2 regions of the Clostridium neonatale genome follow, and region 1 is predicted to be linked to the other one. Evidence: a T-box and tRNA genes for the amino acid it is inferred to sense, from the RefSeq annotation. Region 1 holds a T-box; the other holds one or more tRNA genes.
What was found. A T-box is a leader RNA that pairs with one kind of tRNA and senses whether it is charged. The one in region 1 lies ahead of thrS (threonine--tRNA ligase), so its partner is inferred to be a tRNA-Thr.
Positions count from the first base shown of each region.

Region 2: it has a tRNA-Thr gene. The T-box ahead of thrS (threonine--tRNA ligase) is inferred to sense a tRNA for this amino acid. The anticodon was not compared.

Region 1 covers NZ_UICR01000001.1:370,779-377,076, forward strand. The annotation lists gene CNEONATNEC86_RS01735 (transglutaminase-like domain-containing protein) at 1-231, shown strand, start outside; gene CNEONATNEC86_RS01740 (methyl-accepting chemotaxis protein) at 406-2,529, shown strand; gene thrS (threonine--tRNA ligase) at 2,577-4,508, opposite strand; T-box leader at 4,596-4,823, opposite strand; gene CNEONATNEC86_RS01750 (HNH endonuclease) at 4,937-5,341, opposite strand; gene CNEONATNEC86_RS01755 (hypothetical protein) at 5,659-6,298, shown strand, end outside.
Region 2 covers NZ_UICR01000001.1:195,510-201,807, reverse strand. The annotation lists gene rplK (50S ribosomal protein L11) at 1-416, opposite strand, end outside; gene nusG (transcription termination/antitermination protein NusG) at 488-1,009, opposite strand; gene secE (preprotein translocase subunit SecE) at 1,049-1,279, opposite strand; gene rpmG (50S ribosomal protein L33) at 1,326-1,475, opposite strand; gene tuf (elongation factor Tu) at 1,662-2,855, opposite strand; tRNA gene CNEONATNEC86_RS00970 (tRNA-Thr) at 2,915-2,990, opposite strand; gene sigH (RNA polymerase sporulation sigma factor SigH) at 3,065-3,685, opposite strand; gene CNEONATNEC86_RS00960 (NYN domain-containing protein) at 3,768-4,280, opposite strand; gene rlmB (23S rRNA (guanosine(2251)-2'-O)-methyltransferase RlmB) at 4,294-5,133, opposite strand; gene CNEONATNEC86_RS00950 (Mini-ribonuclease 3) at 5,165-5,578, opposite strand; gene cysS (cysteine--tRNA ligase) at 5,741-6,298, opposite strand, start outside.

The DNA of each region.
Region 1 (6,298 bases):
TCTGCATATAGAAAAGGAGATAAAGAAAGATGGAAGTTCTATTTTGGAAATATAGATCCGTTTAGAATGGTTGCAAATTCAGAATTTCAGTATGAATTATATCCAAGTAAGAAGTTTTTAAGGATAGATCCATATGATAATCAAAGAGGAGAAGCTGAATACGAGCATATGGGATTAGGCAAAGAAGCATTAGAAGTAACAAGAGAAACTATAGAATTTAAAGAATTATAATATAAACATAAGCTGAATAACAAGTGTTATTCAGCTTATGTTTTAGCTAATATTAATGAACATAGTTATTATTCTATTTAACAGAACTTTAATATAAACTTAATTGGAACTTTATGAGAATGGAATATTATATATATTGGAAATAATATAATTCATAAGTTTATAGGAGGAAAAATGATTAAATTTAATAGTATAAGAACAAAGATCCTCATATTCTTAATTCCAATTTTATTGCTAGCATTCACAACAATATCAACATTAGGATATAAATTTGCTAGTAATTCTTTAAGTAGTAGTAATTTAGAAATAATGAAGGAGATGACAAAAGTAGCTGCAAGTAAGGCCAATGATAGAATAAATGGAGAGATTGATAATATAGAAGCATTGGCTTGTACTCCTATTATGACAAATAAAGAAATTAGTATTGAAGAAAAGGTGAACTTTCTAAAGAAAACAGCAGAAAAGAAAGGCCTTATTGAGATGAGTGTAGGGGACAAAGAAGGAAACTTTATAACTACATCAGGTAAAATAAAGAATACTAAAACATCTCAAAGTTATATTAATTCTATGACAGGAATAAGTTCTATAACGAATCCATATTTAGATCCTGAAACGAATAAAAAAGTTGTAACATATTCAGCACCCATAGTAGATTCAGAAAATGAAGTTATAGGAATGATAACATCAACTAAGGATTGTAGTGATTTTATATCATTAGTTGATGAAATAAAATTTTTAGAGACAGGCAGTATAATTATTGTAGATAGTTATGGAAATATTATAGTTTCAAGCGATAGTGAAATGATTAAAGAAAATAAGAATATTACAGATATGAAATCTGAAAATGAAGTTTTAGACAAACTAAATAACATAGGAAAGAGTATGATTATAGCTACTGATTGTGGTATAGGAAAATATAATTATGGTGGTAAGTTTAGATATATGTCATATACACCTATAGGGAATACAGGGCTCTCATTAGGAATTACAGTTGAAGAACAAGATTTGTTTAAAGCATTAAGTGGATTAAAATTAGTAGATGTTATAGCAACAATAATAATGATGGTTATTATATCAAGTATTATAATAATTTTTTTATTTAGGGTTACTAAAAAGCTAATAATAGCTAAAAATTATGTTGATACTATAGCAAATGGAGATTTTGAGAGCAGGTTAAATGAAAAATTTCTTAAAGGAAAAGATGAAATAAGTGAGATTTGTAGAAGCGTAAATAATGCTAAAGAGTCTGTAGGAAATATGATAAAATCTGTTAGAGATAACGCACATAAAGTTAAAAATGAATCATCAGATTTATCGGAAATTTCTTCAGAATTATCAATGTTTACTAATGAAATATCATTATCAATAGGACGTGTTGCGGGTAGCACAGCTAAACAGGATAATGAATTTAAAGGCATAATGAATACACTAGGTATGTTTAGTGAAAAGTTTGATATTATAAAATCGAATATTAATTCAATAAATAGAAGAGTTCTTATAGTAAATGATAAAGCAAGTAGTGGAAATAAAAATATTGAAGATTTAAATGATGGAATTGAAAATGTGAATTCTACTTTTGAAGTCTTTTCTAATAGTGTAAATCAAATAGAAGAGCAAATGATGACGGTAAATAGAATCACAGATATTATAAATGGAATTGCGGAACAAACAGATCTTTTAGCATTAAATGCAGCCATTGAAGCAGCTAGGGCAGGAGAGGCAGGAAGAGGATTTAATGTAGTAGCAAATGAGATAAGAAAGCTTGCTGAGCAAAGTAAAGACTCATCTCACAGTATATATAAGATAATAAATGGATTAATGATTATGACAAAAGAAATAGTTAGTGATTCTAAGGAAATGGAAAAAGAATTAGAGTTGCAAAGAAAAATAATATACGATGTTTTGAGTTCATTTTCAGAAATTAATATATTAGTTAAAGAAATAGCACCTAAAATATCTAACATAGATGCTGAGTTTGCCAATATAACAAATAGCAAAGAAGATATAGTTAAAACAGTTGATGAATTATCAGATATGGTTGAAGACACATCTAAATCAATAGATCAAATAACAATTTCTGCTATTGATTTATCTAAACTTGGTGATAAAGTAAGTCAAAAAGCAGATTTACTATTAAATGAATCTGATTCATTAACAGAAGAAGTCAAGCAGTTTAAAGTCAATGAAGAAATTTTAGACAATGAAGAAAATAATATGGGGAACATTATAGATGATGAATTGGATAAAGAGGAAACAATTGATGAATGTAATTTAGAAGAAGATAAGCTAATAAGTTAAGTAATAAAAATTGGCCGCCTCACTATTTAGTAAGGCGGTCATTATTTTTATCTTTCTTTATTTTTAACTTCAGTAACAATTCTTTCAACGAATGCATCTAGGTTCATAGCACCTTCATCATCGTTCTTTCTACTTCTTACAGAAACTTCGTTGTTTTGAGCTTCTTTTTCACCAACAACTAGGATATAAGGAGTTCTTTCAAGTCTAGCTTCTCTAATCTTGTAACCAATTTTTTCTGCTCTATAATCAGTTTCAACTCTTATTCCATTATCTCTTAGTTTTCTAGTAACAGATTCTGCATAATCATTATATTTATCAGAGATTGGTAATACTTTAACTTGAGTTGGAGAAAGCCATGTTGGGAATGCACCAGCATATTTTTCTATAAGCATAGCTAAAGTTCTTTCATAACATCCAATTGATGATCTATGAATGATATATGGACGTTTCTTTTCACCATTCTTATCAATGTAAGTCATATCAAATCTTTCAGCTAAAGCAAAGTCTATTTGTACTGTAATTATTGTATCTTCTTTACCATGAACATTCTTAAATTGAATATCAAGTTTTGGACCATAGAATGCAGCTTCATCATCAGCTTCAACATAATCTATATTTAAATGATTTAAAATAGTTCTCATTATATCTTGAGTTTTATTCCAAGCTTCTGGATCATTAATATATTTTTCAGTATTATTTGGATCCCATTTTGAGAATCTATAGCTTATATCATCTGATATTCCTAGAGTATCCATTATATATTTTATTAATTCAACTACTCCTTTGAATTCATCTTCTAATTGTTCTGGAGTAACTATTAAATGCCCGTCAGATAAAGTGAATTGTCTAACTCTTATAAGACCATGCATTTCACCAGAAGCCTCATTTCTAAATAGAGTAGAAGTTTCACCATATCTTATTGGTAGATCTCTATAGCTGTGTTGTTCAGCATTATATATAGTATATTGGAATGGGCAAGTCATAGGTCTTAAAGCAAATATTTCATCATCTTTTTCTTCATCACCTAATACAAACATTCCATCTTTGTAGTGATCCCAGTGACCAGATACTTTATATAAATCACTCTTAGCCATAAATGGAGTTTTAGTTAAAACATAACCTCTTTTTTCTTCTTCATCTTCAACCCATCTTTGAAGAATTTGAATTATTTTAGCTCCCTTTGGCATTAATAAAGGAAGACCTTGACCTACCTTTTCATCAGTAGTAAATAATTTAAGTTCTCTACCTAACTTATTATGATCTCTCTTTTTAGCTTCTTCTAATGCTTCTAAGAATGAATCAAGTTCTGATTTCTTTAAGAAAGCAGTTCCATATATTCTTGTAAGCATCTTGTTCTTTTCATCACCTTTCCAATAAGCACCAGCACTTCTAGTAAGTTTGATTGCTTTTATTGGTTTTAATGACATAACGTGAGGACCAGCACAAAGATCAGTGAAATCACCCATTTTATAGAATGAAATTACTTCATCTTCAGGAAGATCATTAATTAATTCTACCTTATAAGGTTCATCTTTCATTAATTCTAAAGCTTCATTTTTTGGAAGCTCAAATCTTGTTATTTCAGGATTTTCTTTGATTATTTTTTGCATTTCAGCTTCAAGTTTTTCTAAGTCTTGAGTAGTAAATGCAGTTTCTCTATCAAAATCATAATAGAATCCATTAGAGATAGAAGGCCCTATAGCTAATTTTGTTTCAGGGAATAATCTTTTAACAGCATAAGCTAAGACATGTGATACACTATGTCTTACAGCATCTTTACCCTCTTGAGAATCAAAAGTACAAATACTTAATTCAACATCCTCATTAATAATTTTTCTTAAATCACAAACTTCACCATTTACTATTCCACAAAAAGCATTTCTAGCTAATCCTTCGCTTATTGATTTAGCAATGTCAAGAACTGATATTTCAGCTTCAAATTCTTTAATAGAACCGTCTTTTAAAGTAACTTTTATCATTGTTTAAGACTCCTTTCAAAAATATGAAATTAATTGTTTTATATGATGTTTATAATAATTTACAAAATAAAAACTCCGTCTCAAAAATATAGAGACGAAGTAATATCCGTGGTTCCACTCTAATTACCTAAAATAAGATATAAAATAATATAACTATATTAGGTCACTTAAATTTATCGTAACGTGATAAAAACGGGCTTTATTAGAGCCACTCAGAGGTGGTTTTCAGACTAAATTTATTTAAGAATAATCACACCAGCATATTCTCTCTCTGAAAATAAGATTTTAGCTTACTGTCCTCATCAACGTGTTATCATATTATTTTTTATTATAATCATTAGATGTTTTTATGTCAATAATTCTAGAAAATATTAAAAAATAAGGAGCATCAAAAATATTATAAGATTTGATGGCTCCTAACTTGTACATTAATCTATATTATTAATTAATCTATCTAAGGTTAAATTAACTATCATATCTTCAGAATATAGTTTTCCACCCATAATCTTTAATATAACATCATTCTTTTTATAGCCCTCTTTATATAATTTTAAATCTTTAGTTATTCTTTTTAGGGCATTATTTGGTAAGTTAAGTTCTAATGATAATTCCTTAAAAGAGTAGTATTCTTTTCTTAACATATAAAGTAATTTATTCTGTAATTCTAATTTATATCTAATGTCCACTTCTTTACAATGATGAGGACCGCACTTTCCTCTATGATGTCTTGGACACAGATATTTATAGTTTAACTCTATATCAAGTCCACCTTCACTTCTATGAACAATATGGTGTATGTCAGCTGGTGCATTGCATATTTCACATAAAGGCAATAGTTTATCCTCCTTAGAATTTTGATAAAATTGATTTTTTATTATTAAACTTAACCTATAATATTATAAATTAATGAATAAAAAATATCAATTTTATTATATCATTATGGTTAGAATTAATAATATGTTACTATATCAAACAATAATTACTAAATAATTACAAGTTAAAATTTACCTTATAAGAAGAGAATTTTAATAAATAAACATGTATATTTAACTTGAATAAACAGTACAATATACTATATAATGTAATTGAAGGAATAAATATAGACCTTTAAATTTAATTAGAAATAAACCACAATAGGACGGTGATTTAGGTGAGAGAAAATTATAATTCCATTAAGTTTTGGGAAAACGTTGTCAGAGAAAATAAAACTATACGTGGGCATATGTTTATGAAGGATTCACCTACAGAGAAATCTTTTTATTTTCATACAATGATGTTCAGTAAAAATAATGGATTGAACAATGTCTGGGGTTATTTTCCTAATACAAAGAGTTTGTTAGGATATATTCAATATTCTTTTTTGCAGGAGTCTTTTTATAAATGGATATATGGAAAATTAAAGACTATAACTAATATTCCTTTTGTGAGTGTTGATAATGTTATAAGAAATGCATCTAAAGATAATATTATAGATAAAGATGTAGTTTCTAAAATGAAAGAAGACTATGAATTTTTATCAAAGCTTTGGGAAATGAGGTCTTCAAATATTCAAAGAGAATTAAAGAAATTTTCAAGAGCTTTTAATAAAAAATGGATGGGAGATAATGAGGAATTTATATATATAAAATTCTTTACAACTCCTGAAGAGTTAGCTGACTTTGTAATTTCTTCTAGTGTAATGACAAGTACAGAAGAGGAATTAGAAGAGAAGTTGGGAATGTCAATTGATGAATGGAAAGAAATTAGTAGAACAGCTATTGGTAATAAAGTAAATGGAGAAAAATTTAGAA
Region 2 (6,298 bases), 180 kb from region 1:
ATAGTTACGCCCATACTTCTAGCTGTTCCAGCAATCATTCTCATTGCTGATTCAACGTTAGCAGCATTTAAATCCGGCATCTTAGTTTCTGCTATTTTTTTAAGTTGATCTTGAGTTAACTTACCAACCTTAGTTTTATTAGGAACCCCTGATCCGCTTTCTAATCCTAATTCTTTCTTAATTAGAACTGCAGCTGGAGGTGTTTTTAATATAAAACTAAAAGATCTATCTTGGTAAACTGTTATAACTACTGGTATTATTAATCCTGCTTGGTTTGCTGTTTTAGCATTAAACTCCTTACAGAATCCCATTATATTTACACCATGTTGACCTAAAGCTGGACCAACTGGTGGAGCTGGTGTTGCCTTACCTGCTTGAAGTTGAAGTTTAATCATTCCAGTTACTTTCTTAGCCATTTTTGTTATTCCTCCTATTACTGTGGTATATGCGAACTTTTCGTTCTCCCACTTTATTAAATCAGTTTACATTAAACTAATTTTTCAACTTGATTAAAATCTAATTCGGCAAGAGTTTCTCTGCCAAACATTTCTACTAAAGCCTTAACTTTATGTTTCTCTAAAATTATCTCTTGTATTATAGCTATGGAATCTCTTAACGGTCCTGAGATAATTCTTATATTTTCCCCTATTTCTAAATCTATATCAATAGTAGTTTCTACCACTCCCATTGATTGAACTTCATCATCTGATAGAGGAACTGGTTTTGATCCTGGACCGACAAATCCTGTTACACCTCTTGTATTTCTTACAACGTACCAAGCTTCATCACCCATTATCATCTTAACTAGCACATATCCAGGAAATTTTTTCTTTAATGAGACTTTGCGCTTACCATCTTTTTCTTCAACCACTTCTTCCATTGGTACTTGTATATCATGGATAAGAGATTCAAGATTTCTGTTTTCAATTGCTTTTTCTAGATTTGCTTTAACCTTATTTTCATATCCAGAGTATGTATGTACTACATACCATCTTGCTCTTTCACTCATAGTCATTTCAGCAACAATGAATATTGCCAAACCTCCTTATTATTTTAATTTTAAAATCATTTCAAAGAGGCTCTTGAAAATAAAATCAAATCCACCAACTAATACTATGTATATTACAGTGAATATTAAAACTGCAATTAATGCTTTCTTTGTCTCATTCTTTGAAGGCCAAGTTATTTTTTTCACCTCAGCCTTAACCTCTCTAAAAAAACTAAACAAACTACTCTTTTGAACAGCCTTTCCAGTTTTCACATTATTTTTATCTGACATACTATCACATCCTTAATTTTAATAAGCATATGTCATTTTAGGCTAACTATTTTGTTTCTCTATGAAGAGTGTGTTTTTTGCAGAATTTACAATATTTTCTCATTTCTAATCTATCTGGATCATTTTTCTTGTTCTTCATTGAATCATAATTTCTTTGTTTACACTCTGTGCATGCTAAAGTTATCTTTGTTCTCATGACTGCACCTCCAGTTTCATATATTTCATATATATTAAACAAAAGATCTTATCTTTTGTTTTTGTTGAAAAGACTTACTTTTAATTTTACTTATATAAAATATCATACAAGATCTTTATTGTCAATCACCTTTAAATAGGACTAAGTTAAATAACTTAGTCCTATTTATTTAAAGAATAATTAATATTATTCAACTATACTAGTAACAACTCCAGAACCTACAGTTCTTCCACCTTCTCTGATAGCGAATCTTAATCCTTCATCCATTGCGATTGGAGTGATTAATTCAACATTCATGTCAATGTGGTCTCCTGGCATTACCATTTCCATTCCATCTGGTAATTTGATTGAACCAGTAACGTCAGTTGTTCTGAAATAGAATTGTGGTCTATATCCATCGAAGAATGGAGTATGTCTTCCACCTTCTTCTTTTTTAAGTACGTATACTTGACCTACGAACTTAGTATGTGGATGTACTGAGTTTGGTTTTGCTAAAACTTGACCTCTTTCGATTTCAGTTCTTTGAATACCTCTTAATAATGCTCCGATATTATCTCCTGCTTGCGCTTCGTCTAATAACTTTCTGAACATTTCGATTCCAGTTACTACTGTCTTCTTCTTTTCTTCTTGTAATCCAACGATATCTATTTCATCTCCAACATGAAGAACCCCAGCTTCAACTCTTCCTGTTGCAACTGTTCCTCTACCAGTGATTGTAAATACATCTTCAACTGGCATTAAGAATGGTTTATCTGTAGCTCTTTCTGGTGTTGGAATATAACTATCTACTGCATCCATTAAATCTAATATTGGTTTGATAGCTTCTTCATCTGTTGGATTTTCTAATGCTTTTAATGCTGATCCTGTTATTACTGGAATATCATCACCTGGGAAGTCATATTCACTTAATAATTCTCTTACTTCCATTTCAACTAATTCTAATAATTCTGGATCATCTACCATATCTGCTTTGTTTAAGAATACTACTATGTATTCTATACCAACTCTTGATCCTAATAAGATATGTTCTCTTGTTTGTGGCATTGGACCATCTGCTGCTGATACAACTAAGATAGCTCCATCCATTTGTGCAGCTCCTGTAATCATGTTCTTAACATAGTCAGCATGTCCTGGACAGTCTACGTGAGCATAGTGTCTGTTTTCTGTTTCATACTCAACGTGAGCTGTATTGATTGTAATTCCTCTTTCTTTTTCTTCTGGCGCTTTATCTATATCAGCATAGTTAAACGCTTCTGCATATCCTCTGTTTGCTAATACAGTTGTTATAGCTGCTGTTAATGTTGTCTTACCGTGGTCTACGTGACCGATTGTTCCAATGTTAACATGTGGCTTACTTCTCTCGAACTTTTCCTTTGCCATTGTTAAATTCCTCCCTTAAATCATGTAATAAACTTTGCCTAGTGTTTTTTTATTTTATTTGGAGCTCACAATCGGGATTGAACCGACGACCTCCGCCTTACCAAGGCGACGCTCTGCCTACTGAGCTATGTGAGCGTTCATTTTATGCTATTCCTTGATATACCAATTATAAATTTTACTATTCTTTTTTTTATTTGTCAATAAAAAAATTATTTTATATCTAAATACTTTTCCAGTTTTCTTTTTACTCTTTGTAAAGCATTATCGATAGATTTAGAATGCCTCTCTAAATCACATGCTATTTCTTGATAAGACTTCCCATCTAAGTATGATGTAAGAACTTCCAATTCTAAATCTGATAACACATTTTCTATTTTATCCTCAATATAATCCATTTGTTCTTTACTTATTATAAGTTCTTCTGGATCTGAAATCTTTATACCAGCTAAAACATCTAATAATGTTCGTTCAGATTCTTCTTCATAAATTGGTTTATTCAATGATACATAAGTATTTAATGGAATATGCTTTTGTCTAGTAGCAGTTTTAATTGCAGTAATGATCTGTCGCGTTACACATATTTCTGCAAAAGCCTTAAACGATGTTGACTTATCAGGTTTATAATCTCTAATAGCTTTGTAAAAACCAATCATTCCTTCTTGATAAATGTCTTCTTTATCTGCCCCAATTAAAAAATATGACTTAGCCTTTGACTTAACAAAATTTTCATATTTAGAAATCAAATAATCTTGCGCTCTATTATCTCCTGATTTTGCTTCTATAACAATTTCTTCATCTGATTTATCTTTAAATTCTAAAAACTTTTCCAACGATTCTCACTCAACTCTCTTCTGCATAAAACTACTTATGTAAACAATTATACCTTAGCAAAATTGCCTTAGTCAACTTAATTCATTTGCCCCTTCTAATTTTTTCCAACTTTTCAACAATACTATCAGGAATATTATCACTTAAGCTATTTTTATATCCAATCTTATTATTTTCAGAATTCTTTTTAATCACTTTTTCTACCTTTAAAATTTCATTATAAAATTCTAAAGAAGACATTCTAACTGCCCCTCTTTGAAATACTGTTTGTTGCTCTAAATTATCAGAAGTTACTACTACTATCTCATGTTTTCTTCCTAATTGATTAACTTTTTTCTCAATATAACTATCAGCCGTTTCTCCATCTTTAGTAAAAATAACCGATATATGATTGCTAACCTCTTCTTTTTTCTCAATACTTCCTGTAACCTTATGTGCATCAAAGACTATAGATATTCTGCAACTATTAAATACAGAATAATTATGAAGAATATCTATCAGAGACTGCCTTGCACCTTCAAAAGTAAAATCTTTTGTAGCTTTTAAATTAGGCCAGCTATTTATAACATTGTACCCATCTACAAAAATAGTTTTCACATATATACCTCTCTCACTTTAGTCTCCCTTTTAATATTTCATACATCATTATACCACCTGCTACTGATGCATTTAAAGAATTAATCTTTCCCACCATTGGTATTTTAATTAACTTATCACATTTTTGTATTGTTAATTTAGACATACCTTTACCTTCATTTCCTATTATAATTGCACAAGGTCCAGTAAAATCAGCTTCATAACTATATTCTTTTGCTCTTATATCAGTACCATAAACCCATATTCCGTTTTCTTTTAATTCGTCTATAGTATTATTTATATTAGTTACTTTAGCTATCTTCATATGCTCAATAGCTCCCACTGATGATTTATACACAGTACTATTTACCGACACACTTCTTCTTTTAGGTATAATAATTCCATGTGCTCCAAATAGCTCTGCAGTTCTAGCTATAGAACCTAAATTATGAGGGTCTTCAATTTCATCTAATATAATTATAAACGGATCTTCATTCTTATCTCTTGCTAAATCTAGGATATCTGATACATCAGAATATTTAAATGGTGTCACTTTAGCTATTACTCCTTGATGAACTTCCCCACCACACATTGAATCAAGTTTTCTCTTATCAACTTCTTTTATAAGAATTCCTTTTTCCTTTGCCATTCCTATAATAGCTTTTATCGATCCTTCAGATCTATTGTTAGATATGTATAATGCTTCTATTGTTCCTTTTCCCTTTAAAGTTTCTGAAACAGCATTCCTTCCTATTATTAAATCTTCTCTTCCTATATTCAAATTATCTTTTTTATTCAATTTATCTTTTTGTTCTGTATCTTTACTTTTCTTCATTTCACTATTTTTTCTTATAGCTCTATTTTTTTCTTGCATTCATTTCCCTCCTTGCATTTTATAATAAAATCTAATTTAATATGTAAAGTGATTTATTTAGCACAAATTCCAATCGTTCTTTATCTCCAATTAGATATAAATATCCTACAAGTGCTTCAAATCCTGTTGCCATTCTATAATCTCTCACATCTGCATTTTTGGGAATTGTAGCTGACTTAGCATTTCGCCCTCTTTTGTAAATACTTAACTCATCTTCTTTAAGTAAACTTTCCAATTGATGCATTATATCAGATTGGCTTTTAGCTTTTACGTAACTAATTGCTTTTACATGAATCTTATTAGCATTTAATGATATATTGTTGCTCAATATATAATTTCTGATAAAAACTTCATATACTCCATCACCAATTAAAGCTAATTGCAAAGGGTTTAACATTCTAGCTTCATCTTTACTAAATTCTTTAACTCTTAAGTCATTTATCATTTTTTTCTCCTCTTTAACTAAAAGTACCACTTTTAAAGCAAATGCACAATGACAATATTCAAGACTTATATAAGTCTTGCTAACTTGTACTGTGCATTTTAATTGCTATTTTTATGTTTGCATACTAACCATTAATTAAATAATCTTTTCTTACAAGAAATATCAATTAATTTTCTTCCATCTTACACCTTGTGGAGTATCTTCTAGCACAATATTTCTTGCCTTTAAATCATCTCTTATTTTATCCGCCAACGCAAAATTCTTATTTTTTCTCGCTTCCTGTCTTTGTTCTATAAGTTCTTCTATTTCTGAATCTAAGTCCTTTTCAATCCTCTTTTGTAAAATTCCAAGTGGCTTTCCTAATTCCCTTATAAGTTTCTCTGCATTTTCGCAAATTTCTACTGATGAATCTATACTTATATTATTATTTATATCTTTAGTTAAATCAAATAGTACAGATATAGCATCTGCAGTATTAAAATCATCATCCATTTTTTCAATGAATTTATCTCTATATTTATCTAAAGATTTTAAATAAATATGCTCTTCTTCTGTCATATCCTTATGCTTAACTTCACTTTTTAAATTTTCAAGATTATTTATACAATTATATAACCTTTCAACTGAAGATTTAGACGAATCTAATAGTTCTTTAGTAAAGTTAATTTGAATTCTATAGTGCCCTGAAAGCATTAAAAATCTTATAGCATCTGAATCATA